Regions from separate parts of the Paenibacillus sp. IHBB 3054 genome, predicted to be linked through region 3. Evidence: predicted binding sites of a transcription regulator. Region 3 holds the regulator's gene; each other region holds the start of a gene.
The links. Region 3 encodes Rex, which represses fermentation and respiration genes when NADH is low (regulators of the CRP and FNR family bind a similar motif). Its sites were predicted from a motif close to TTGTGAAATATTTCACAA; they were not measured.
Positions count from the first base shown of each region.

Region 1: ACQ76X_RS16775 (flavocytochrome c) is a predicted target of Rex. The motif match lies at 3,420-3,437, and genes of this name have one in related genera.
Region 2: nirB (nitrite reductase large subunit NirB) is a predicted target of Rex. The motif match lies at 3,114-3,131, and genes of this name have one in related genera.
Region 4: adhE (bifunctional acetaldehyde-CoA/alcohol dehydrogenase) is a predicted target of Rex. The motif match lies at 1,989-2,006, and genes of this name have one in related genera.

Region 1 covers NZ_JBOFBG010000014.1:26,242-31,627, forward strand. The annotation lists gene ACQ76X_RS16760 (serine hydrolase domain-containing protein) at 1-592, shown strand, start outside; gene ACQ76X_RS16765 (RNA polymerase sigma factor) at 1,099-1,656, shown strand; gene ACQ76X_RS16770 (DUF4367 domain-containing protein) at 1,638-2,795, shown strand; gene ACQ76X_RS16775 (flavocytochrome c) at 3,455-5,005, shown strand; gene ACQ76X_RS16780 (NAD(P)/FAD-dependent oxidoreductase) at 5,075-5,386, opposite strand, start outside.
Region 2 covers NZ_JBOFBG010000001.1:579,236-584,621, reverse strand. The annotation lists gene ACQ76X_RS02900 (hypothetical protein) at 1-102, shown strand, start outside; gene ACQ76X_RS02895 (MerR family transcriptional regulator) at 321-1,250, shown strand; gene ric (iron-sulfur cluster repair di-iron protein) at 1,445-2,113, shown strand; gene ACQ76X_RS02885 (hypothetical protein) at 2,311-3,009, shown strand; gene nirB (nitrite reductase large subunit NirB) at 3,236-5,386, shown strand, end outside.
Region 3 covers NZ_JBOFBG010000001.1:279,646-285,031, forward strand. The annotation lists gene ACQ76X_RS01465 (hypothetical protein) at 1-212, opposite strand, end outside; gene ACQ76X_RS01470 (cell wall elongation regulator TseB-like domain-containing protein) at 635-1,153, opposite strand; gene ACQ76X_RS01475 (amidohydrolase) at 1,212-2,513, opposite strand; gene ACQ76X_RS01480 (redox-sensing transcriptional repressor Rex) at 2,500-3,192, opposite strand; gene dinG (ATP-dependent DNA helicase DinG) at 3,282-5,386, opposite strand, start outside.
Region 4 covers NZ_JBOFBG010000001.1:559,198-564,583, reverse strand. The annotation lists gene ACQ76X_RS02825 (carbohydrate ABC transporter permease) at 1-31, shown strand, start outside; gene ACQ76X_RS02820 (ABC transporter substrate-binding protein) at 166-1,638, shown strand; gene adhE (bifunctional acetaldehyde-CoA/alcohol dehydrogenase) at 2,082-4,703, shown strand; gene pflB (formate C-acetyltransferase) at 4,964-5,386, shown strand, end outside.

The DNA.
Region 1 (5,386 bases), on a different contig from region 3:
TACCACCGACGGTAGTGAATACGGTATGGGCTGGGAGATCGTTAATGGTATTGTTCAGCATGCGGGTGATGTTGAGAGCTTTCACTCCGATATGAAGCTGGACGGGGACGTAGGTGTTGTGGTATTGATCAATGCTCATGATTATTTGGTCCGCGGCTACAAATTAAGCATGGTGGCTGATGGAATTCTTGACATTATACATGGCCGCGAGCCGGTCGAGGATGCGGGCAGCGTTGCCGGTACTCATATTTTCATTGATCTGGCTTGTGCAGCAGTGGCAATTATGCTAGGAGTGTCGGTTTTCAACCTGTTTAAACGCAAGAAAAGCTTTCGATTTACCCCGTTGCGGACCAGCGTATTCGCATTTTGCCTGCTTTTGTTTAATGTAGTGCTGCCGATTACGGTTTTATACGGTCCTAGTCATATTTTTGCCCCGTGGAGAGTGGTGGTCTCCTTTCTGCCTGGAGTTGGACATCTCGTCTTTGTCCTGAGTATCCTATCTCTCGGGATCGGTACTGCCAAGCTGATTGTACTGGTTCATAATCTGCGTCTGCACAGAATGAAGGGAAGCGGGAAAGCGATCGCCAGCTAGAATTGAATAGAGGAACCGGGGCCGACCGCTCCAGCCGGAAGATTCGATATCTTCAGTCAACAGGGAATCAACTTTAGGGCCAGTCAGAGGTCTGGAAAGTACTTACAGAGCGCATCGGATAGCTTGCAGTAAAAGTGCCGGATTCTACATCGTGGAGCCGGGCTGCTGCCAGCTAAGCTAAGTGTAACTCCCTTTACGTTACCGATCCCTAAGAAAGGCCAGCGAGAGAAAGTCACTGCCGCCAACCGCGACCAATGTAGGGCCCTGCCTTTATTTGCGAGGCGTTCCTGAAGACCGGCTATGATGACCCGGAGCTGAACCTCAACCAGACCGTCGAGTTAGAGTAGAGCAGACGGTTTCGGAAGCAGGCTCTACACCAGGGAGATCAACAGGGATTCATCTGTTGGTCTTTTTTGCTGTGCAGCCGGAAGAAATAAATGTCACGCCTGAGGCTACTCAAGTGTTATATCTATAGTAACAGCACAAATAGAAGAAAGGAGATCAACGTGGATTCTATAGAAGAGAAGATTAGAAGAATACAGGCCGGTGAGGCCCGCCTGTTCTCAGATGTGATCAGGCTGTACCAGCAGCGGATATACCTCTACTGCTTCCGGCTGCTGAACAGCAAGGAAGAGGCGGAGGATGCGGTGCAGGATGTCCTGATTAAGGCCTATCAGAATATCGGGCAATACAAGCCGCAGGCGGATTTCGTATCATGGCTCTACAAGATCGCTTACCACCATTGTCTGAATCAGTTGCGGCGGCAGAAATTTCAGCTTCAACTGCGCAAGCTGCTCCGGCAGGACGTTGCGGTGAACAGCGCCGAACAAATGGTTGAGAACCGCTTGTTCAGCGAGCCGGTCTCGGCCGCTCTGGGGAAGCTTGATGTGGAAGACCGGAACTTGTTGATTCTGCGAATATATGAAGATAAATCGTTTGCGGAAATCGGCGAAATTCTGGGCGTCAGTACGGCTACCGCACGCAAAAGATATGAACGGACCAGAGGCAAACTTAAAAAAGCGATTGAGAGAAAGGAGAAACAATTATGGGCAAGAGTGAATTGACTTCGGAGGAGCAGTTTCTGAAGGATGGAGACCGTTCGGCCAATTTGATCCCCGTTGATGTTCATGGACCGGTAATGAAAGCGCTCGGGCTTGGCGGGACCTTACCTGCTGCAGAAGAGCAGACAGCGCTGCAGACACTTCCGCCAAACGAAGGGGCTCCTAACGTGATGCGCAGGCTGGAGACAGAAGCCGCGGCTGGGCGGGGCCGGAGGAGATTCCTGCGGATTCCGGTGCAGGGCTGGGTGGCGGCACTCCTTGTATTGGTCTTGCTGGGCGGCGGCTATACCCAGTATTCCGGTGAAGTCCGGCAGGGGGCTGGAGCTCAGTATAAGGTGCTGCCGTATAAGCCGCTTCCGGCGACGACATCAGGTGGTATGATAGAGAAGGCGATAGAACCCTTGATTCCCTTACCTCCCGAGGTACAGCCGAGTACAGAGGATGAAATCTACAAAGAGAATAAACTCTACAACATGAAATATTCAAAGGGCTACAACACCCTGGAGAAGCTGCTGCTTCCTGGAGAGTATGCCACCTATGTTATCACACGTGAAGACCGGAAAGAAGATCGTAGTCTTAGCATGTACCGTCCGCCGATCACGTTCAAGGACTATGCCGCCTATGAGACCAGTGTAGAGAAGCACAACGCTCCGATAGTGAAGCAGCCGGGGTATATGCCGGAAGGGTATGCCTTGGACGAGGCGGCCATCAGGCCTTCTTTCATAAAAGTTCCAGATGAGAAGCAGCTTGAAGGCGGAAGCGTGAGAGACCTGGGAGACAACTTCCGGCTGACCTGGAGAGTGGAGAAGGCGGAGAACATTGCCTATCTTTCTTCTTCACTGGTGTACAAGAAGGGGAAGGTTCAGGTGAGAATCGGTGCCTCACGTGTTGATGACAAAGATAAACCGGCATATCCGCTGTCGTGGACGAAAACGACAAAGGTGGAGAATATTGAGATTGGCAGCAAGCAGCTCATTTATCTCGAAAACTCCAGCAACAAGGAGATCGACATGGGGTATACGTATAACCTGGTCTGGTCTGACCCCGAAGCGCAGATCGTCTATAATGTGTCGGTTCGCCAGGAGAAATCTGAGTTGACCAAGGATGAGGTCATCCGCATTGCTGCCGGTATGATGAATTAAACGAACGCAGATATTACGCTCAGGGCTGTTTCGCTAGCTATGATAGCGGGACAGCCCTCGAGCGTTTTTTGCATGTGCGAAGGACTGCATATTCGTGAGATTTTATAAGAATTCGTGCATTGCTCTCATATGAACTTTTTACGAACGTTAGTTCGACAAAATTTGACGAAATAGAAATGTTTAGGTTGACCTAAAGTTGATTCGGTGCATGCGTGTTGATTTGCGAAGCAACAAATGGGCCATTTCTATATGTAGTAACTACAGTCTCACCCTTTCTCAGCGCTTGGACAACCTGAGCAAGGCGGGTTTGAGCGCAAGAAAGGAGCCAAGGCCTACATCGGTGGGGGTTGGCGGCTACGCCCTTCTTCCACAGGCCATTCTCAGGAATCGGCAACGTAAAAGGAGCTACGACAGATTTAGATAGCAGCAGTCTTCCCCACGTTGTAGAGTCCGGCACTTTTATAGAATTCCGCCAGCCACGCTCTGCAAGTACTTTCCAGACCTCTGCTTCCATCTTCCGTAAGCGTTCCGCTGCCCCAGCAGCAAAATCCAGTTACTTTAGTTACTAAATATTTTTTTTAATTACGTAAGCTTCCAAGAACAGCATCTTTGCCGCTATGATTATTGTGAAAATATGCACAAGGGGGCAAAGATTACACATGAAAAAGAAAACAGCAGCTGCTCTTCTTCTCATTCTCTCCGTCATGCTTGTTATCGCTGGATGCGGTAACGGAAACAGCAACAACAATACCAGCAGCAACGCAAATGAGAACAAGAGCAAGAACAGCGCGACAAACGCGCCGAAAGAAACTGAAGCCGTTTCGGGGGCATCCGAAGCAAGCTATACACCGTTCGATCAATTAAAAGATAAATATGATATTATCATTGTCGGTGCAGGCGGGGCTGGGATGTCTGCTGCACTTGAGGCAAAAGAAAAAGGCATGAATCCGGTTATTTTGGAAAAAATGCCGGTTGCCGGCGGGAACACAACAAAGTCATCTTCCGGAATGAACGCTTCGCAAACGAAATTCCAAAAAGAGCAGGGCATTGAAGACAGCAATGATTTATTTTATGAAGAGACATTAAAAGGCGGTCATGATACCAACGATAAAGAAATGCTCCGTTTCTTCGTTGACAATTCAGCAAGCGCAATTGATTGGCTGGATTCCATCGGAATTCGCTTGAACAACATCACGATTACTGGCGGGATGAAGGAAAAACGTACACACCGTCCTGAAGATGGTTCAGCGGTCGGACAATACCTTGTCAAAGGTTTGGTGAAAAACGTACAAGAAAAAGGCATCCCGCTTTTTGTGAACGCGGATGTTAAAGAGATAACTGAAAAAGACGGCAAGGCAAACGGCGTCAAAGTCCTCTTTAACCAAAAGGATGAGAAAACCATTACAGCGGCAGCTGTCATTGTGACGACCGGCGGTTTCGGCGCGAATATGGATATGATTTCTAAAGTGAGACCTGACTTGGAAGGATATGTGACTACAAACCAGATCGGCAGTACCGGTGACGGCATCCAGATGATTGAGAAGCTCGGCGGCACGACAGTCGATATGGATCAAATTCAGGTTCACCCGACGGTGCAGCAGGACAAATCCTATCTCATTGGGGAAGCTGTCCGCGGTGAAGGTGCTCTGCTTGTCTCAAGTGAAGGCAAACGGTTCACCAATGAACTGGACACACGAGACAAAGTCACCGCTGCAATCAATACACTTCCTGAGAAATCAGCTTTCCTTGTATTTGATTCCGGCGTAAAGACCCGTGTTAAAGCGATTGAACAGTACGATAAGATGGGCTTTGTGATCCAAGGAGATTCTATCGAGGCATTGGCCAAAGAAATGAATGTCCCGGCAGATCAGCTGCAAAAGACACTGGACACCTGGAACAGCTCGGTGAAGAATAAAAAGGATGCTGAATTCGGCAGAACTACAGGAATGGACAACGACTTGTCCGGTGCGCCATACTGTGCTATTAAAATCGGCCCCGGGATCCATTACACCATGGGCGGCGTAAAAATCAACACGAACACAGAAGTTCTGAATAAAGACGGCAAACCTATTACAGGACTGTTTGCGGCTGGGGAAGTTGTAGGCGGCCTGCACGGACAAAACCGGATCGGCGGCAACTCTGTAGCGGAAATCATTATTTTCGGCCGTCAGGCAGGTATTAAATCTGCTGAATTCGTAAAAGCACAATAAGTAATCAATACCTCTTCTACTAGGCAAACAAAAGCTTGGACTCAACAGAGTCCAAGCTTTTTGCTGCTTTTATGCCTGTACGGCGGGAGAAGGAGACGGCTTGCTTGATCGGCTCAGCGAGAACAGCTCCAGCTCGGGCCGGTATTTGCCGGCAAGGGTATCGGCCAGAAGCTCGGCAGCGATCATGCTGTAGACCGTGCCGTTTCCGCCATAGCCTTCAATGAAATAGCAGTGGGGATACTCTGGATGCGGGCCCATATAGGGCAGTCCGTCCCGGGTTGAGCCGAAGACGGCTCCCCATGAATATTCCGCTTCGATCCCCCGGATTTCCGGGAAAAGAGCTTCCAGCTCTTCTAGCAGCCGCTGGCCCTGGGAGAGTAC
Region 2 (5,386 bases), 300 kb from region 3:
ATGACAGGGGTGTATGTAGACCATTCCCGCTTTGCCGGGCTGGGACCTTACTTGAAGGACGCTGAGGGCAAACGGACTTATATGCAGGCGACGGTCCGATAGCGAAGGTTGATACAAGAAGGATTGTAAGAATATAAAATAAACCAGTGGGAATGTCTATGACAACAGCGCGTGCCGGTACAATCGGTGCGCGCTGTTTTGAGTTGGGCTTGAAATCGCTAACAATAATAAGCACGGACAATCTGAACTATGGCTGTGGAAATAAGCTATTGACTGTTCCCTTGGGTATTAGCTTATTTTATTACAAGGAGGTGTTATTAATGAAAATAAGTGCGATTATGGATATTACGGGCCTTACCAAAAAAGCAATAAACTATTACGAGGAAGAAGGGTTAGTAAGCCCTCATGTTAATCCTGAAAACAATTATCGGGAGTATTCGCAAAGTGATGCCGATGTATTGGTGCAAATATCTGTTTTGAGACAATTTGATGTACCCCTGAAAGATATCAAAACAATGATATCGAACCCTCAAATGTTAAAAGATTGTTTAGAGCAACACTTGGTAAGACTTGACAGTGAGATCAAAAGACTTGGAAAAAGTAAAAATGTGCTTCAATCCAGCCTGAGCAGTTTTGATTCTGATGAGATTGGACTTCTTCAATTAACAAAACAACTATCGGTTCTGAATAAAACTCTTGAGCTGGATGAGCGAAGCAGAGAGGGCTTTATGAAAAAGCAGATTGAGCGTATTTTTCCAGGGAACTTTGGGAAGATGTTGATCATGCAATACAGTTCTTTCTTAAATGAACCTATAGATACGCCGGAAAAAGAGGAAGCGTGGATTTCCATAATTAAATTCTTAGATGAAGTCGAAGTTATAAAATATCCTCAAGAAATAGTAGACATGTACGAAAAGCTGACAATTAAAGATATTGAAAAGTATGAAAAACATATTAATGACTATATCGAGAATTGGCTTACCATAACAGACGAGGGAGTTGTAAACGAACGAGAGAAAATTTCTGATTATATTCACCGATTAAAACACGATCCTGACATGCAGGCAGAATATATAAAATTGACAAATTTATCGGAAGGGATGCGGGGATTGATGAATGAAATTGGATATTATGATAAGTTTGTTGAAAATCTAAAAATTCTAAGCAAAACGTTTTGTGCTTATAATGAAAAAGTGGAAAAGCTTTCGGAATTTTCAAAGTTATCAAATATTACATTTGACGTTCAATAAAATTTTATATATTCAGTGCGTTCAATCACTAGCTTGGGCCTCTCTTGGCGTTAAGGTGGAAGGGTAACAGAAACCAATAACGTAAGGGAGGGGCCATTATGACGGCCAATCAATTCAATAATACAATTACAGGAACACAGGACAATGCGGGGAGCCATTCTGCGGCAGCGCCTATCCAGTTTACCGGAGCGGACATGGTCAGAGATATTGTACTGCAATTCCCTAAGGCGGCAGATTATTTCAAAGGACAGCGGATCGATTTCTGCTGCGGGGGCGCAAAGCCGCTGGCCGAAGTGGCAGCTGAGAAAGGGCTTGACCCGGAGACCCTGCTTGCAGATCTGCATAAACTGCTGAAAGAGCATCCGGTGCTTGATGTAGACACTGCCTGGAATGAGGCATCTTCCGCTGAGCTGGTTGAGTATATTGTAGGCAAGCATCACCGGTACTTGCGCGAAGAGCTGCCCTTGATCAGTCAGAATGTAACCAAGGTATTCCGCGTCCATGGCGAGGATTCTCCGCATCTGGGTGAAGTTTACCGGTTGTTTAACCTCCTGAGGGAAGATTTGCTGCAGCATACAGCGAAGGAGGAGGAATCCGAATTCCCTAAGATGCTTGCCTACTCCGAGAATCCGAGCGAAGAAGGATTGGCCGAGCTGCGCGGGCTGCTGCATACGCTGGAAGAAGAGCATGACGGAGCCGGTGAGATTTTGCGGGAGCTCCGCAGAGTTACGAACGACTTCACTCCGCCAGAGCATGCCTGCACAACCTATCGCCTGACCTATGCCCGCCTGGAGGAGTTAGAGGGAATGACCTTCGAGCATGTGCATCTGGAGAATAACATCTTGTTCCTGCGTTATCAGTAAAATAGAGCATGCTGTTCTCAAAGTCCCTGCGGGGACTTTTTTTCTTCTTCACCGCTTCGCTGCCTGATTAACTCCCGAAATTTATCGTTTGAGAACAAAGCTAGTTTGCGTTATTCTTAAAAGATAGTATACATAATGACTAAAGACCTGAGAGAATGATTGAGGTTATGATCGGGCGGAAGAGGGCGGTGCCGGGAATGTCCACGAAATTTCTGTGGCGTTTATGGGTAGGTTTAATTATCATTGCGACGCTAGGCGGATGCTCGGCATTTGGTTCAGATGCGAACGGAAACAATGCCGCAGCCGGGGCTGCAGGCCCTGCTTTTTCACTAATGGCCGGTGATAATGAGCTGGCAGGGAACTCAGGGAGACAGCTCAGCGAAGCATACAAGCCAGGAATAACGCTTATAGAGCTGCTGAAGAGTAGCGGTGTCGTTACTTTTGCCGAAGACGGATTTAGCATACTGGCAGTCAATAAAATTTTTCTTGCCCCGGACATGATCTGGCAGATTCAGCTTGGCGGCAAAATCATAACCGATTGGAATAGTCCAGTCTCGCGGGAGCAGGCGATTGTTATTACTGCGAAGCCGGCAGCCGGAGATGCCCCGCTTCTGCCCATTATTCTTACAGTGAACGGCGGGAGTGAGCAGCCTGAACTGACACATTCACATATTTTATCTTATAGCGAAGACCTGTCTGTCCGGGGTCTGCTGAAGAGCAGCGGAATTGTTCAGTTGGCGGAAGACAACAAGACGGTACTCACGGTCATGGGGTACACGCCGCTCACCAGTGAAGACTGGAAGCTGAAAGTGAACGACAAGACGCTGCTTAACAGCGGAATTGATATGAAGCTCAGACCTCAAGATGTACTCGAGATTTCACTGGTTCTCCGGTAAGATGATAAGTATCATAGCCAGATTTCCTTAATGCAAGAGGTAGCATAAGGGAAGCTGGCTATTTTTCTTTCACCAAAAAACCTTACATACGCTGGCACAAAAATATGTGAAAAGATTCACATTTATTGTGATTTGAATCACAAATGCTCTTCAAATTTAAAACGTATAATTTTGTTATCAGATATGTATATGAAGAAATCCAGAAGCATTGAGGAGGGTCTTAACAGTGACCGTGGAGAGAGAAAAGTTAGTTTTGATAGGGAATGGTATGGCTGGCGTAGGCACTATCGAACAGATCCTTAAGCTTGGCGGCGCTTATGATATTACGATCTTTGGAAGCGAGCCTCATCCCAACTACAACCGGATAATGCTGTCCTATGTCCTCGAAGGAAGCAAGAGCATTGAAGATATCATTCTGAACGACCGCCAGTGGTACGAGGATAACAATATTACTCTGCATACTGGAACCACTGTTGTCCGGATTGATGAAGCCTCCCGTCAGATCATTACAGATAATGGAATGTCGGTTCCTTATGATAAAGTTATTATTGCAACAGGTTCAAATTCATTCATTCTGCCGGTACCGGGCAGCACAAAGGATGGAGTTGTAGGCTTCCGTGACATTGCGGATTGCGACGCCATGCTGGCTGCGGCACAACAATACCGCACAGCGGCGGTGATTGGCGGCGGACTGCTTGGTCTTGAAGCAGCCAAAGGACTTGTGAACCTCGGTATGGATGTTACCGTTGTGCATCTGCTGGAGGATTTGATGGAGCGTCAGCTTGACCATACTGCTTCCTCCATGCTTCAAGCTGAGCTTGAGCGCCAGGGCGTGAAGTTTGCTATGGGCAAACAGACGGTTGAGCTGACCGGAGAGGAACGGGTAAACGGCCTGCGTTTCAGCGATGGAACCGAGCTGCAATCAGATTTTGTAGTGATGGCGGTCGGAATCAAACCGAATGTCCAGCTGGCTAAAGACAGCGGCATCACGGTTAATCGCGGAATTGTCGTGAACGATTATCTCCAGACCTCGATGGCGAATGTCTATTCTGTAGGAGAATGTACAGAGCACCGCGGCACTTGCTACGGGCTGGTAGCTCCGCTGTTCGAGCAGGGGATGGTGCTGGCGAAGCATTTGTGCGGCGCCTCCACCCAGCCGTATGAAGGTTCTGTCGTAGCCACCAAGCTGAAGATCTCCGGAGTGGATGTCTTCTCTGCCGGTGATTTCACTGAAACAGCGGAGCATACCGTCATTTCGGCTAAAGATGAATGGAAGAGAACCTATAAGAAAATTCTGCTCAGAAACAATATTATTGTCGGTGCAGTCCTGTTCGGCGATGTGACTGAGTCTGCCAGTCTGCAGAAGCTGGTCAAGCAGGGCACCGAAATGACCGACGAAATTTATGGCGAAGTAATGGGCACGGGCTGCTGCGGCGGAGGCGGTGCAAAAAAAGGCTTGTCAGTCGAAACGATGGCTGATGAGGAGATCGTCTGCGGCTGCAACGGCGTGACCAAGAAGGCAATCGTTGATGCCGTTACGGAGAACGGTTTTACCACGGTAGACGAAATTAAAGCCTGCACCGGAGCTACCCGCTCATGCGGTGGCTGCAAGCCGGTTGTCGAGCAGATTCTGCAGTTTGTTCTCGGTGACAGCTTCCAGGAAAGTGCGAAGCAGGGGATCTGCGGATGCACCACCTTGAGCCGCGATGAGATTGTAGCAGAGATTACCGCTAAAGGACTGAAAACGACCAAAGAGGTTATGAATGTGCTGGGTTGGAAACAAGCGGAAGGCTGTTCCAAATGTCGTCCGGCTGTGAACTATTATCTTGGCATGATCTACCCGGATACCCATGAGGATGAGAAGGAATCGCGGTTCGTCAACGAACGGATGAGTGCGAACATCCAGAAAGATGGTACCTTTACCGTTATTCCACGGATGTACGGCGGGGTAACTACACCGGAAGACCTGAGACGAATTGCCGATGTTTCCTTGAAATATAACGTGAAGGTTGTAAAAGTGACCGGTGGTCAGCGTCTGGATCTGGTCGGTATCCAAAAAGAGGATGTGCCTAAAGTATGGGAAGAGCTGGATATGCCTTCCGGTTATGGCTATGCGAAATCGCTTCGTACGGTAAAAACTTGTGTAGGTTCGCAGTTCTGCCGCTTCGGGACACAGGATTCCATGGGTATGGGAGCTTTTATTGAACGTAAATATGAACGCCTTGATTTGCCGGCCAAATTCAAAATAGCAGTCAACGGCTGTCCGCGCAACTGTGCGGAATCCTGCACGAAGGATATCGGCATCGTCGGCAACGACGGTGGCTGGGAAGTGTTCATTGGCGGCAACGGCGGGATCAAACCGCGGATAGCCGATGCC
Region 3 (5,386 bases):
ACAAAATCATAATCCTCTTTGAAAGCCGGAGTGTCTCCGGGGTTCCGGCGGTTTAACTCTTTTAGCAGCAACCGGATCAACTTGGGATACCTTGAAAAAAGGTAGGCAAGCCCTTTCGTTTGTTTGGTCTCCGTATCCCCGTTTATCAAATCAAAAAAGGTAGAATGGTAGTCCGTTCTGCCCTCCTGGTAAAGCCTCATCATCGTTTTCAAACGTATCTCTCCACCTGTTCAAGGAACATGTAATTTAATCCTCAGAATCACTGTTTCATTCCAATGATAATATAAATTTCACAAAATGTCAGAGTTATCCTTTATAAAAAACCGCCTTAAACTCAACTTTCTTGATCCAGTTTCAGAATTTTCATAAGATTTACCGATCCGGCATAGAACGCAACTGCGGTGAATGTTTGGACTTCCGGCCGCTGTTGTCTACAGATTTCTTGATTTATACCGCTATTTGCGGTTGAAATCCGTAGACAAAGGCGGTCGCTATCGCTCCTACAGTTCCAAACTTCCCCTCCGCTGCTTTTGCCTCTAGGTAGTTCTTTAGTTCAACTTATTAGCATATTATGCAAAAAAAGCGGACAAGCGCTGTCCGCCTTGTCCGCTTTTTTTGTTATTGCACCCTGCCTCTACTTGCTCGGCAAAGTATATCCATCACCGATTGCTGTACCATCCGCAAAACGGAAGAACTTGTAATAATAACGTCCTTCCTGCTTGTAAAAAAGCTGCCAGGCGTATTCTCCATTATATACACCCGGAAGCAGCCGTTTAATATCGATGCCGGGCAGCTGGGAGGCTATAATGGAGCGGATTTGCTTCTCCGAGGTTCCTTTGGCCAGCTCTTCCGCATAAACTCCGTTATCGCCCCCGGCCGGCTTGCCGTCCACGGTGAACCGTACCCACACCATTAGATCCGTACCGGCTTTATTTTTCCCGGTCAGCACCCAGTACACCGAATTTTCGTCCCATACCGATTTCTGCGCCTTGGATATCTCAGTAAGTCCCGCCCGGGTCTTGGCAACTTCTTTGGCCGCGCTGCGTTCATTCCATTGGTCCTTCATGATATAGGCATAAAATTGGCTTAGACCGAACAGAATGAGCAGAAACAGAGCGATCCCCAGCAGAAGCCATTTTTTCCTTTTCCTCAAAATGCAGCTTCCTTTCCTTAATATATGAAACGTCATAAAGTCAACTGCGGCAGTCGAATTAACGCTTCAGCAGCCCTTCAAAAGTTTCTTGCGCCTTGCGGCGGATTTCTTCCTCGTCCAGTGTCAGGCACTGACCATGCTTCACAACCTGCTTGCCGTTCACCCAGACATGCTCGACATCCTTGGCGCTGGCCGAATACACGGCGTGGGAGAGCAAGTCGCTATGCGGCAGTAGATGAGGCTGGTCGATATCAATTGCAATAAAATCAGCCTTCATCCCTGCTGAAAGGCGGCCCACCTGGTTCAGGAAGATTGATTCCGCCCCGTATTGCGTGGCCATCAGCAGCGCTTCCGGTGCCGGAACTGCGGTAGGATCGCCGCTGACTCCCTTATGGATCAGTGCTGCAAGCCGCATTTCCTCGAACATATCGAGATTATTGTTGCTTGCCGCCCCGTCCGTACCCAGTGAAACTTTGACTCCGGCTCTCAGCAGCTCAGGCACCCGTGCAACACCGCTGGCCAGCTTCAGGTTGCTGCCCGGGTTATGGGACACACCCACCTTGTGGCGGGCGAGGATTTCGATCTCCTCATCGTTCAGGTGGACACCATGGGCGATTAAGGACGGGCGGGTGAACATCCCCAGCTTCTCCAGGTGCGCTACAGGACGCAGGCCGTAATCAGCGGCATTCTGCTCCACTTCACGCAGCGTTTCCGACATATGCGTATGCATCGGCAGGTCCAGGTCATGTGCAGCCTGCACAAACCGCATGAAAAAGTCCGGAGGACAAGTATACGGGGCATGCGGTGAAATCATGGTTGTAATTCTGCCGTCAGCCTTGCCGTGCCAGTTGCGGGCGAACGCAACAGCTTCCGCAAGCTTCTGGTTCTGCACCTCTTCAGGACACAGACCAATAACACCGCGCATCAGCACCGCACGGATGCCGGAGTGTTCGACCACTTCGGCCACCCGGTCCATATGATCATACATATCCAAAAAGGTGGTTGTGCCGCCTTTCAGCATCTCCAGAACGGATAAGGAAGTGCCCCAGTAGACATCATCTCCGGTAAACTTCTCCTCCATTGGCCACATTTTCTCCTGCAGCCAGGCTTGAAGGACCATATCATCCCCGTAGCCGCGCAGCAGCGACATCGCAGCATGACCATGGGTGTTGACCAGACCCGGCATGAACAGCAGCCGGCTGCCGTCGAGCGTCACTGTGCCTTCTTCAATAACGGGCTTCTCTTCCCCTATGTATGTGATCAAATCATTTTCTATAGTCATATAACCGCTCAAGACAGGCTTCTCGCTTCCGGGAACCAGAAAACGTCCGTTTGCAATTACCATCTTATTGCTGCTCATCTGTAATTCCTTCCTTTCCATCATGTAAATAATACGCCAGACTTTGCAGGTCAGTCGTAAAGTCGGCAGCATGAATCCGGATGGTTGCAGGTGTCTTCAGAATGACCGGTGCAAAATTCAGGATCGCCTCGATGCCCGATTCTACCAGAATATCAGCCACATTCTGTGCTTCGCTGTCCGGTACAGTAATGATCCCGATCCGGATTCCCTGATCGCGGATGGTCTGACCCAGCTCCTCCATCGGCTGTACCGTAAGAGAGTTGATATTTTGTCCAATCTTGGGAGCGTAAGAATCAAATACAGCAGTGATTTTCATGGTATCCTTCAGATAAGCATTGTAATTGGACAAGGCATGACCGAGGTTACCGGCACCTACCAGGGCCACATTGATTTGTTGATCCAGCTTCAGAATGTGACGGATCTTTTCGATGAGATAAGACACGTCATATCCAATGCCTTTTCTGCCGAAATCACCAAAATAGGCCAGATCCTTACGAATCTGCGCCGGATTAAGGTCCAGCTTCTGCCCGAGTTCCTGAGAAGAAACGGTTGAGATTTCACGCTTTTGGAGATCGTTCAGGAAACGCAGGTACACTGGGAGTCTGCGAACGACGGCCTCCGATATTTTATCCGATTTCATATTTTCTCCTCCTAATTTAGAATTGCACTGACGCGATATCGTATGACAACCACGTGCAGTGCCCGCTCCGCGAACGGGACACAGCCTATGGTACAAAGAGATGGGGAAAATTTATAAACAATGACAGATTAGGAAACGCCGCCCTCTTCAAGCCATTCCGCAATCCGCGGAACCATCTGATCGGTAAGCATGTGCTCCATCTTCGGACCAGGGAGTGAATACAGGAAGTACTTCCCGTAATAAGCTTCGATGACCCTGGTATCATATACAATAACAATTCCCCGGTCCTGCGCTGTGCGAACCAATCGTCCAAAACCCTGTTTGAAGCGGATCACTGCTTGTGGAACAGACATTTTCATAAAAGGATTCTTCTTCTGGGCCTGCAGAAGCTCCGCTTTTGCCTCGGCCAGCGGATGATTCGGCGGCTGAAACGGCAGCCTTACAATCGCAAGACAGGTCAGCGCCTCGCCAGGGATGTCGACTCCTTCCCAGAAACTGCTTGTTCCAAGCAATACCGATGCAGAGCTGTCCTGAAAACGCCGGATCAGCTTGCTGCGGCTGCCTCCTTCCACACCCTGGCCCAGAACCGTAATGTCCTGGGAAGCCAAGGCCTCTTTCAGCGGATCATAAACCTGGCGCAGCATTTTGTAGGAGGTGAACAGCACCAGCATCCGCCCCTTGGTCGCCGCCGCCGCTTCAGCCAGCGAATGCACCAGCTTGTCTACAAAACGCGCATCGCCTACGCTGCCCTTAACACTGGGGAAATCGCGCGGGATGACAAGCAGCGCCTGTTCACGGTACTTGAACGGTGAAGGCAGCAGCGCTGTCATGAGACGCCCTTGCTCTGAGGCTTCAGAAAGACCAAGGTTGTCAATCATGAACTGAAAGGACTTGTCGACCGATAACGTGGCCGAGGTCAACACTATGCTCTTCTTCTTGTCGAAGAACAGATCCTTGAGCTGGCTGCTTACATCGACAGGCACAGCGTAGAGCTGAAGCGACTTGCCCCGGTAGTTGCCGCTCCCTTCCATCCAGTACACGATATTATCGTCACTGAGACCCATAAAGAAGCGGATTTGTTCCCGGATGGATGCCAAATCCTTGAACAAGCCTCCGATATCGGTCACCAGGCTGTCCGAAGACGACTGACTCTCCGTATCGCGCATCTCACTGAGCATTTTGTCACCTCTGCGGATGATGTCGCTCAAGGCTAAGTGGAGCGTATTCTCCAGCGCCGCCAGCTCTTCCCAATCTTTGGGCTTGCTGCCGGGAAGCAGGCGTGTGACCAGCTGGCCGGCTTCACCTGCCGCTGCATCGCTTCGTTCGGGCAATAGACCGAACAGCTTGTCGCTCAGTGTATCCCAAGTTTCCTTTACGGTAAGCAGGTCGGGATAGATTTTATCGATTACGCCGCTCCACTCCGAAGCCTGCTCACTGCCCGAGGACTGCAGAGTCTGGCGCAGTGCCGGCAGCTGGCCGCTGCGGCTGTCTTTATACAGCCTTGTAAGCGTATGAGCTACAGTGAAATACTTCATTTGCATGCCCAGATGCTTGCCGGCTACATCCTCCAAATGATGGGCCTCGTCAATGACAAGATGCTCATAAGCCGGAAGCAGCTGGTGCCCGGCCTTGACGTCTGCGAACAGCTTGGAGTGATTGGTAATGACCACATCGGCAATCCCTGCTTCATGTTTGGCCCGGTGGTAGTAGCATTTGCGGAACCACGGACAGGAACGGCCCAGACATGAATCGGTATCACTGGCTACTGTCTCCCAGAAATCCCCGCCGCGACCGCTCAAATTCAGCTCCTCATCGTCACCCGATTCCGTCTGGGTAAGCCATACGATCATCTGCGCTGCCGTAAGCGCTTCTTCCCGGGGACTTACGAAGTCCTTTTTATTTATTTTATGTTCAAACTTGCGCAGACACAAATAGTGCCCTCTCCCCTTGAATATCGCAGCCTTAAACGGGAAAGGCACAACACTGGTCAGAAGCGGGATATCGCGTTCGCGCAGCTGATCCTGAAGATTGATGGTATGGGTGCTGACCATAACCTTCTGCCCGGTACGTACGCTCTGATAAATAGCCGGCAGCAGATAACCGAGCGATTTGCCGGTGCCGGTGCCTGCCTCGATCAGCAGGTGCTTGTCCTCCCGAAGGGCTGTATTCACTTCGCCAATCATGATCTCCTGGGCTTCCCGGCTTTCATATTGTGGAAGCGTATCCTTAAGCC
Region 4 (5,386 bases), 280 kb from region 3:
CGGGGTGGCGCTGTCAGCGGTTAAGGGCTGAATCAGAATATGACTTTTTCTATGCAGAGATCGTAAACATGCACACATAAGGAATATAAATACACCTCGTTTGTAAGCGATTTCTCTTTTATGATGATTTTGTTAGCTAATTATGAATTGAAAAGGGGAGTTTCAATGCGTAAATATTCCAGCGTATTAGCCTGTCTCCTTGTGACCGGCTCGTTGTTATCCGCCTGCGGCGGTAACAATAACAACAACGGAAATGCACAGGGGAATAAGGGAGGGGACGCTTCACCGGCAGCTACCACTGAGACAGCGGATAAAACTGCTGCTCCAACGGATGCGCCCGTGGATGATAACACTCAGAGAAAAGTAACGATCAAAATTCACTATCCTACGCCTGACTTGACAGAAATGAGGGCACAGGAGGATGACCGGATCAAACGCTTCCAGGCAGAATATCCGAACGTGGAGATCGTTAAAGACGACTGGCAGTACAACGTAAGTGAAATCGGCGTGAAGATGGCTGCAAATGAAGCGCCGACCTTCTTCAACACTTATGCTACAGAAGCCAAATTCCTGATTGAAAAAGGCTGGGCTGCCGATATTACCGATCTTTGGAACAAATATGAATACAAGGATCAGATCAATCCGGTGCTGCAGAACCAGTTCATTATTGACGGTAAAGTCTACGGGGTAACACAGAAGGGTTATGTTACCACGACAATGATCAATAAAAAAATTCTGGATGATAAAGGTGTAGCGGTTCCTGCAATGGATTGGACCTGGGATGATATGCTGAATACAGCCAAAGGTGTAGCGGATGCCAAAAAAGGCATTTCCGGTGTCGCACCTATGGGTAAAGGCAATGAAGCAGGCTGGAACTGGACCAACTTCCTGTTCGAAGCGGGCGGAGAAATTCAAAAAGTTGAAGGAGGCAAGGTTGTTGCAACCTTCAATTCCGATGCAGGTGTGAAAGCGCTGGACTTCTACAAGAAGCTGAGATGGGAAGCGGAAGCAATTCCTCAGGATTGGGCGCTTGGCTGGGGTGATGCTGTAGGCGCATTCCAACAAGGACGTACGGCCATGGTAATGGCGGGTTCCGACGGAGTTATTGAGCAAGCGCTGAATCAAGGCGGATTGAAGCCTGCAGATGTGCTGACCTATCCGATGCCTGCTTTTGAAAAAGGCGGTAAGCATACCGGAGTACTCGGCGGAGACTATCTGGTCATCAACCCTAACGCTACAAAAGACGAGCAGGAGATGGCGTTCCGTTACATTACCTTTGATTATTTCTCCGATAAAGGTCTCGATGCGCTCGACGCTATTCTGCAGCAACGTAAAGCGGACGGCAAATACTTCATCCCGCCGCTTCTGGACTACTATGCTGCAGATTCCGAGTTTGGCAAGAAGACCAAAGCGGTATATGACAAGTATTCCGATATCGTGTACCAATATAACCCGGATATTATGGCCCTCTTGGACGGCAAACCGGAAGCACAGTACAATACTCAAGATTACTATGCAACCCTGTCCAATGTGATTCAGGAGCTGTTCTCCAAAAAAGGCACCGATTCCAAAGCGCAGCTAGATGCTGCTGCCAAAACTGTGCAGGAGAAATTCTTTGATACTATTAAAGTAGAGTAGGAAGTTTATAAAATGGTAATTTTTATAAATGAATTATAAAAAGCGGAAGAGACAGGGGACGCAGTTCCCCTGTTTTTTTGCTGTAAATAGTTCTCCAAAGGTTAGGTGAGGGAAGAGAAAAACAAGGATAAGGCGGGAGGAATGAGATAAAGAAATATAGATACAATTACCAATAAATAGAAAAATAATGCTTTATGGAGCCCTGTAACAGGTTAATACGGTTAGTGTCCTTATTTTGGTGTTCGCAGATTGGACAAATATAAGCGAATTTTACCATATAAAATGGAAATAATACCTGAATATGATTAAATGAAAGCGCTTTGAAAACAAATCAAAAAAAACTTTAAACTTTGTGAAAGATTTCACTTTAAATGTTGGAGAGGATGTGATAAGATAAATGTGTAGAGAAAAACAACCTAAAAATTGACAGGAGGACGAGGGAGATGGCAGTTAAAAACGAAGTCGCCGCCCAAGTGAAACAAACCACCGCTGAAGAGTATATTCAGATTTTGGTGGATAAAGCAAAGAAAGCTCAAGAAGCTTATATGGCGCTGGATCAAGAGCAAGTTGACACAATCGTTCATGCAATGGCATTGGCTGGGCTCGACAAGCATATGTACCTGGCAAAATTGGCTGTAGAAGAAACAGGACGCGGTGTATACGAAGACAAAATTACGAAGAACATCTTCTCAACTGAATATATCTGGCACGGAATTAAATACGACAAAACAGTAGGCGTCGTTGAAGATAATAAATATGACAGCTTCCAAAAAATTGCCGAGCCGGTCGGAATCGTAATGGGTATCACACCGGTAACCAACCCAACATCCACCACGATGTTTAAAGCACTGATTGCCGCTAAGACACGTAATCCTATTATATTCGGTTTCCATCCATCAGCGCAAGAGTGTAGTGCCGCAGCAGCAAGAATTCTTCATGATGCAGCTGTGAAAGCAGGCGCTCCTGAGAACTGTATCCAATGGATTGAGCTTCCGACAATGGACAAAACAAACGCATTGATGAACAATCCGGACGTCGCTCTTATCCTGGCAACAGGCGGATCTGCAATGGTTAAAGCGGCATACAGCTGCGGTAAACCGGCTCTCGGCGTAGGCCCTGGTAACGTACCTGCCTTCATTGAGAAGAGTGCGGATATCGACCAAGCGGTTACCGACATTATTCTTTCCAAGACTTTCGATAACGGTATGATTTGCGCTTCCGAGCAGGCTGTTATTATTGAAGAAGCAATTTTTGACCAAGTGAAAAAGAAAATGATCGCAAATGGTTGCTACTTTGTAAATAAAGAAGAAGCTGCTAAGCTGACCAACGGCGCAATGAATGTGGAAAAATGTGCGGTTAACCCGGCAATCGTAGGTCAATCCGCTGTGAAGATCGCTGAAATGTGCGGTATCCAGGTTCCTGCCGGAACGAAGATTCTGGTAGCTGAACTCGAAGGCGTTGGCACCAAGTTCCCGCTGTCCGCTGAGAAACTTAGCCCGGTTCTGGCTTGCTACAAGGTTAAGAACGCTGATCAGGGGATCGAACGTGCAGCTCAAATCGTCGAATTCGGCGGTATGGGACACAGCTCGGCTATCCATTCCAACAATGAAGAAGTTATCATGAAGTTCTCGAACCGTCTGCAAACTGGACGTATTCTTGTTAATTCGCCTTCAACACATGGCGCCATCGGCGACATTTACAATACTAATATCGCTTCGTTGACTCTGGGCTGCGGATCTTATGGACGCAACTCGGTATCGCAAAACGTAACTGCCATCAATCTGATCAATGTGAAAAGGGTGAACCGTCGTACCGTGAATATGCAATGGTTTAAAGTGCCTGATAAGATTTATTTCGAAAAGGGATCCACTCAATACCTGGCCAAAATGCCTGATATTACCCGCGTAGCAATTATCACTGACCCTATGATGGTTAAACTGGGTTATGTAGAAAGAGTAGAACACTACCTGCGTCAACGCCAGACCCCTGTAGCGATCGAAGTGTTCTCGGAAGTTGAACCGGATCCATCGACAACTACCGTAGAAAAAGGTACAGCTATGATGAACAGATTCCAACCGGACTGCATCATCGCACTCGGCGGCGGTTCGCCAATGGATGCTGCAAAAGGAATGTGGTTGTTCTATGAACACCCGGATGCTGACTTTAACGGTCTGAAACAAAAGTTCATGGATATCCGCAAACGGGTATACAAATTCCCTAAGCTTGGCAACAAAGCGAAATTTGTAGCTATTCCAACAACATCGGGTACAGGTTCGGAAGTAACCTCTTTCGCGGTTATTACTGACAAAACTACTGCAAATAACACTAAATATCCGCTTGCAGACTATGAGCTGACTCCGGACGTAGCGATCATCGACCCTGAGTTTGTATATAGCTTGCCTAAGACTGCTGTTGCCGATACAGGTATGGATGTATTGACACATGCGATTGAAGCCTATGTTTCCGTTATGGCGAGTGACTACTCCGATGGTCTGGCTATCAAAGCCATCCAGCTGGTATTCCAATACCTGGAGAAATCCGCACTTGAAGGCGACAAACTTGCCCGCGAAAAAATGCACAACGCATCGACGCTGGCTGGTATGGCATTTGCTAATGCATTTCTGGGCATCAACCACAGCTTGGCGCACAAATGGGGCGGTCAATACCACACGGCTCATGGACGTACCAATGCCATCCTGATGCCGCACGTTATCCGTTACAATGCCAAGAAACCAACGAAGTTTGCTGCGTTCCCTAAATACTCGCACTTTGTAGCTGACGAACGTTATGCAGAAATCGCCCGTATTCTGGGATTGCCTGCACGCACTACCGAAGAAGGCGTAACCAGCCTGATCAATGCAATCCGCGACATGAACAAAAAATTGGGCATTGAAGAGTCGTTTCAACAACTCGGCTTTGATCCTAAGGATTTCGAATCCCGCGTAGACTATCTGGCTGACCGTGCATTTGAAGACCAATGTACTACTGCCAACCCTAAATTGCCGCTGGTTACTGAACTTGCTGATGTATACCGCAACGCATTCTACGGAAGATTCGACAACTAATTGGTGATTGCTTAGCAAAGGATAAGGTTATAGGTTAATATGGAAGGGGATGGTAGTGACAAATATCACCGGAAAGGTGATATTTGTCACAGTCCTTTTTCAGAAAATAAACTAAAATGTTTATATAAAGAACGGTCCCAGTTATGAAGACGCGATTGTGAATTTAATTACAACCATATCTTTGGGATCACGAGACACGGGATTAACCTTCAAGCCCGCGATCTCTACAAATATAATAAATATAAATGGAGGGATTTAGCATGTCGGTGATTGAAAAAGATGTACAAGAAGTGAAGTCTAGTTGGAGAAGTTTTACAAAAGGTAAATGGGCCAGAAAAGTCGACGTTAACGAATTTATTTCCAAGAACATCAAGCCTTATGAAGGAAACGAAGATTTCCTCGTAGGTCCTACCAGCAACACTACTGAACTGTGGAAGATTATCTCCCAACTGAGCAAGGAAGAAAGAGAAAGAGGCGGCGTATGGGACGTTTCCCTGGATACTGTCTCTACCATCACTTCCCACAAGCCAGGCTACATCGACAAGGACAAGGAACAAATTGTAGGCGTACAGACTGATGCTCCTTTCAGACGTTCTGTTCAACCGTTCGGCGGTATTAAGATGATGATCGATGCCACCAAAGCTTATGGCTTCGAGCTTCCGAACAACATTGTCGAAATGTTT